One region of the Priestia sp. FSL P4-0332 genome, then DNA from elsewhere that is predicted to be linked to it. Evidence: predicted binding sites of a transcription regulator. Region 1 holds the regulator's gene; the other holds the start of a gene.
What was found. The regulator LexA, encoded in region 1, represses DNA repair genes until DNA is damaged. The targets are predictions, from matches to a motif close to CGAACATATGTTCG.
Positions count from the first base shown of each region.

Region 2: a site for LexA is predicted at 1,601-1,614, ahead of MKY06_RS27955 (Y-family DNA polymerase). Genes of this name have one in related genera too.

Region 1 covers NZ_JBBOUA010000001.1:3,966,333-3,969,549, forward strand. The annotation lists gene MKY06_RS20880 (YneB family resolvase-like protein) at 4-672, opposite strand; gene yneA (cell division suppressor protein YneA) at 726-1,055, opposite strand; gene lexA (transcriptional repressor LexA) at 1,202-1,819, shown strand; gene MKY06_RS20895 (hypothetical protein) at 2,031-3,217, shown strand, end outside.
Region 2 covers NZ_JBBOUA010000002.1:200,540-203,756, reverse strand. The annotation lists gene fabF (beta-ketoacyl-ACP synthase II) at 1-989, shown strand, start outside; gene MKY06_RS27960 (hypothetical protein) at 1,263-1,505, opposite strand; gene MKY06_RS27955 (Y-family DNA polymerase) at 1,662-2,927, shown strand; gene MKY06_RS27950 (aldo/keto reductase) at 3,182-3,217, opposite strand, start outside.

The sequences.
Region 1 (3,217 bases):
TTACTAAATCTCTTTCGTTTTATCAAGAGATTGAGCACTGTCTTGGTACTCTTGATAGCGACGATGTACCGTCGCTTTTGAAATATTATAACCAAAACCTTTTAGCGTAACTGAAATTTCAGCAAAGGTTAAGCCGTTATGACGAAGGCGGACAATTTCTTCAATCGGCGCTTCTTTTTTTTCTCTTCCCGAGTTAACTCCTTGATTTTTTAAATTTTGCTGCGGACGATAACCTTTTTCTACGGCTCTTTTCATTCCTCTTTTAATTTTAGCATTATGTAATTTCCGCTGATGCTCTTCCACTAAGCTAATAATATCTAACACCATTGAATCAGATTCTGAAAGCTGAAGCTGGCCTTGATGACTAATCGTATAGATTGTAGCATTTTCTTTATGAAAAGCATGAAGCAGCGCAATTCGGGCGTTTCCTCTGCCTAATCGTGTTTCGTCTTGAATGAGCAGCACAGATATTTTCTCTTCTTTCATTGTATGAAGAACATCCAAAATACCCTCTCTGTCTACATCATATCCGCTTGCTTTTTCCATCACGACTTTTTTCACCTTTAGATGGTGAAGATCAGCAAGCTTTTTTAATTCTTCTTGCTGGCGCTGTAAAGATGTTTCTTGGGTTTTTTTATCCGTACTGACACGGCAATAAATAATGGCATCCACTTTTATCACGACCTTTTCGGCTTCTAACAATATTCAGGAACGGCCGTTACACACTACTGTTCAATTGCCACTTGATTATGTAACTCTTTTTTTAAAACAGGAATATATAATTTATCTCCAGGAGATAAAGACTGGGCAGTGTCTGAGTTTAAATCATTGACTTCTTCAACCCATTTGACAAATTCATTGGTGGTCAAATGATGGTGATTATGATACTTGTTGGACAAGTCCCAAAGCGTATCTCCTTTTGTAATAGTAACCGTTGAATATTTGTCTAAATCTACTTTATCCGCTCCTAAAACCAGCGTCAATACATATGTAAGTGCAGCGATAACTGCAAAAAAAATAGCGTAATGTTTCATAGAATGTAAGAATTGTTGCATATTATGATCCCCCTATCAGAATATATGTTCTTATTTTAGTGAGAACATTTGTTTCTGTCAATGGAATTCTTCGAACTTATGTTTGTATATTGACACATCACGTGGTATAATTCACCTAAAGAATAGCTAAAATCGAGGTGAAAAATATGAAGCTATCAAAACGTCAACAAGACATACTAGATTTTATTAAGCACGAAGTAAAATTAAAAGGTTATCCGCCTTCTGTTCGCGAGATTGGGGAAGCGGTAGGATTAGCCTCTAGCTCCACTGTACACGGGCATTTAGCTCGTTTAGAAAGCAAAGGGTTAATTCGCAGAGATCCAACAAAACCGAGAGCAATCGAAGTTCTTCAACTAGACGAAGTAAACATCCCTAAAAGCAATGTCATTAATGTTCCTGTTATTGGTAAAGTAACAGCGGGTCTTCCTATAACAGCCGTTGAAAATGTGGAAGAATATTTCCCTCTTCCAGATAAATTCGTTTCTCCAGATGATCATGTATTTATGCTTGAAATTATGGGAGAAAGTATGATTGAAGCAGGTATTCTAGATGGCGATATGGTAATCGTACGTCAGCAGCAAACAGCTAATAATGGAGATATTGTGGTCGCTATGACCGAAGACAACGAAGCAACGGTAAAACGCTTCTTTAAAGAAGAAAATTTCGTTCGTTTACAGCCTGAAAATTCAACGATGGCGCCTATTATTCTTCGCCACGTAACGATTTTAGGAAAAGTAACTGGTGTATATCGCACGATTCACTAATCAGACACTGTATGTAAAACCAACTAATCATGATGTTAGTTGGTTTTTTTACGTTTGTTTTCTAAAAAAATTGGCATATTATAAATGATACATTGAATCATCGCAGGCAGGTAGAACGGTTTTTATAAAGCTTGTTTTATCCTTTACTTTCTACCTGCATTTCCTCGACTCTTACAAGGAAATACAACCGACTATAAAAAGGATGTAGTTTATGACCAATACACCAAGGAAAACAGAACCATTTCAAACCATTGTACCTACCAAAGCAATGAACATGTTTCTTTTTCCTTTTTCCTTTGACCGAAAAAATAAAGAGCAGCTTGTTCATGCACTGGAAGCAAATTTGTTCGAGTTTTTTTCCATTCAAAACAAACATTTAGAAAAAGAATACTACGGAGAACAATATTACGTATCTCATGATAGCCTGGATCAATATTTTCTTCCTTACATTGAATGCATTCTATTCCCTGACTCGTGCGAAAAAGAAGGGTTGCTTAGATTTTCAAAAAAAATAGACCATACCATTACTTTACACACTTCCTCCACCACCGTGTCTAGCAACGTGCTGTCTGTGGATGTTTTTTTATGTCCTTTTGAAATTGGCGTCATGACCATTCGCACTGAGATGAGCCATAATCATTACACCTATGATGATATTTTAGAGTTCATGAATCATTTTCGTGTATTAGAACCGAAGCTTGCTGAAGAGCATGGATCCACCATTACCTATGAACATCATCGCTATAGCAAAGTGCAAGATTATATTTTTTCACAGCTCGCGCCATTTTTGAACGAACACATCAAGAAAGAAGCCACACGTGAACAGCACGTTGGGAGCCTTCCTTATTTTATCGATGAACGGATGTTTGTGTTAAGTTATGTAACGGTAAATCAAGAGCAAGAGATTAATTCCACAACTTTATTTCGTACTGGACAGCTAAATAGCTATACGCCTGGCGGGAAAGCGTTTATTTCTGCACACAATCATGAGTATATTAAAACGTATAATACTAAACACGTGTATTCCAGATGGGCTCCTGAAACCTATTACGTCATAACAGACCATGTGTTTTCGTGTATTTCTAAATCGACAGACTCTAAAACGGATCAGCTTTTGATGAATCATCTATTTGGCCAGCATTACTATAATTTATTTTTACATTTTTTCTATAAAATCGTGTTGCTAAAACTATCTTATGAATATTCTCAGCTCACGTTTCATAAAAATTCAGAGGGCATTGAACGACTAATCCGCTCTATTACCGTGTTTTCAGGTAAATATTTGTTTTTAGAAATTAGCTCTCGTACAGAAGGTCAAGAGTTTTCTGAGCTCTTTAAAAAAATCTTTCATATCAATTCTCTTTATCAAGAAGTCAAAGAAACCCTTGGTACTTTGTA
Region 2 (3,217 bases), on a different contig from region 1:
CCTGGGCAGATTCTAAGTTAGATCTCAATCATATAGATCGAGAAAGGTTAGGCGTATACGTAGGTTCAGGTATAGGCGGCATTGAAACCTTAATTGAAAATATTGATGCACTTAGACAGAAAGGGCCAAGGAGAGTCAGTCCAACTCTCGTGCCGGGTATGATTTCTAATGCTGCTGCAGCACAAATTAGCATCAAGTGGAATGCAATGGGCCCTTCTATGTCACCAGTTTCTGCCTGTGCCATTGGAAATACTGCTATTGGCGAAGCTTTTAGACTTATTCGTTCTGGAGAAGTTGATGCTGTGTTTGCGGGTGGAACAGAGGCTGCTATAACTGACTTGTCAGTAGCCAGTTTTGGGAATGCTACCGCATTATCAACAAGAAATGACGCTCCTACTCAAGCTAGCCGTCCTTTCGATGAAGACCGTGATGGATTTGTCATGTCAGAAGGAGCTGGAATTCTAATCTTAGAATCTCTGTCTCATGCTTTGCGTAGAGGAGCAAAAATTTATGCAGAAGTCATTGGATACGGTGCAAGTTCAGATGCACACCATATGGTTGCTACACATCCAGAGGGTAAAGGTGCTTATCTTGCAATGAAAGCAGCTTTAAAAAATGCAAACATACCCCTTGAAGAGATTGATGTTATTAGTGCTCATGCAACAAGTACAAAAGTGGGTGACATCTCTGAAACCAAGGCTATCAAGGAACTGTTTGGAAAACAAGCTTATCAGATTCCAATAACAGCTAATAAATCTATGATTGGTCACATGTTAGGAGCAGCTGGGGGGGCTGAAGCAATTGCTTTGGCAATGAGCCTTAAGGAAGGCATAATTCCTCCAACAATAAACTTAGAAAATCCGGATCCATTATGCGATTTAGATTATGTACCAGGTATTGCTCGCCAAGTAAAAATAAATACTGGTGTATCTAATTCATTTGGGTTTGGAGGTCATAATGCAGCCATTGTTTTAAAGAAATACGAGTGAGTATATTTTTAGGGAGTTTAAATCCTTGATAAAATATAATTGCAAATTGCTATTTAAGTTGGAGTAAAGATACCCAAAATCGAATCCATCTGGCAAACCATGCCCTAATTGTAGAAGTTCCTTAGGTACTCGCTGAAGAGCCAGATTAATGTCCTTTTATATCCTAACTGCCACCCTAAACTATATTTTCAAAATACTAAAAAAAATGTTGAGAAGTGACAAGCAAGCATTAAAGTAAAAGAGCAAACTCTAGTGACAAGGAGTTTGCTTTTTTTATTTATGTCTTTTGAAGCCAAAACTCACCATATAAGCTATTACCAAGGAGATAACAGCAGCAATACTAACCTTTATGTAAGAAAGTTCTAAGGCCCACGGACCGTATTTATGTGGATTCAAACGATACATAGACCACCACTGTCCATTTACACCTTCAAAGAATGAAATGACGAACCATAAAAGAACCAAAACTAAAAACCATGAAAAAAAGATAATATAATTAGAGCGTTTTTTAACCATTGCTCAATCCTTCGTCTTCTCAATTCATCTACAATATTCTTCTCTCTTATTATAGTAACAATAATCGGGAAAACTTTAGCGTTTTTATTGAATAAAGAACATTTGTTCTTATATAATATAGAGAACAAACGTTCTTTTATTTGGGGAGTTCTTTTAATGGATTATGGGCAGCTACCAAACAGAGTCATTATTTGCATCGACATGAGGAACTTTTTCGCTTCGGTTTCCTCTGTCATACGGGGATTAGATCCGTTAAAAATAAGGCTTGCTGTGGTAGGAGATATCAAACGGTCAGGATCGGTTGTGCTAGCTGCCACACCTTTATTAAAGAACGAAGGGATCAAAACAGGCAGCCGTCTTTTTGAAATTCCTAAAAGGAAAGATATCCATGTCGTGAATCCATCAATGGAGAGATATATCAAGGCTTCGAACTATATTTCAAGTTTGGTGTTACAGTATGTGGCTCCTGAGGATTTTCATGCGTATAGCATTGATGAGTTATTTATTGATGCTACAGCTTCTTTGCATTTATTCGCTCGTACACCAGAAGAATTAGCCCATAAAATCATTAACGAGATTTATCGCAAGACACGGCTGACAGCTACCGCAGGAATCGGTCCGAATCTCTTACTGGCTAAAGTCAGCTTAGATCATGAAGCGAAGCACAGCCCAACAGGGGTTGCTTATTGGCGTTATGAGGATATTCCCTTTAAGTTATGGTCGATTCATCCAATGAAGGATTTCTCGGGGATCTCGTCTGCTACGGAAAGACGCTTACACCGGTTAGGCATTCACACCATCAAAGAACTCGCTCTTTCTTCAAAGGAGAAGTTGCAAAAAGAATTTGGCATACTAGGTGAAGAGTTGCATCAACATGCGAATGGTATTGATTACAGTCGTATTTCGGATGTGTACATTCCTAGCTCTCGTTCCTTTGGAAAGAGTCAAATTCTATTCCGTGATTATACAAACCGAAAAGAAGTGGAGTTATTGCTGTTGGAGCTATTGGACGATGTTTGTTTTCGTTTACACATGCATCAAGTGGTGGCTCAAACGATTCGTTTATCCATTGGCTACAGCAAACAAACAGGTGGAGGCTTCTCCAGACAAAAGAAAATGGGGAGAGCTTCGAACTTAAGCCAAGATATCTTTCCGTATTGTTTAACCATCTTACATACATATGATAATGGAATGCCGATTCGCTCCATTGGGATCTCCTTATCAAACACAAGCATTGAAGAAGAGGAGCAAATGAGCTTATTTGATGACATCGATCAGCGTGAAAGAGCCTATGCTCTTGCCAAAACGATTGATGACATTCGGCTGCGTTATGGGAAGAATAGTGTACTACGTGCGTCTAGTCACCTTCCTTATTCAACAGCTCGTTATCGAAACGGCCTTATGGGTGGCCATAAAGCTTAAGTAGGAAAAAGAGATGGAACATAGAGGAATGAAACTAACAACAGTATATTATAAGTGTGAATATAAAGTATACAAAGATTGTCATTCACCTATTATTGTTTCTTTATAAGGTAGATAACAATAATAAAAATATGCAGTATCTATAGTATTCATAGAAATAAATATTAGGAGACGAAATCAAAGGTTAAAGTAAGGAAAAACCCAATCTTACCATTATAGAAGATTGGGTTTCCTCCTATTTATCAGCAAAACACTTAGTTATGACCAACTATTGGGTGTGGTACATATGG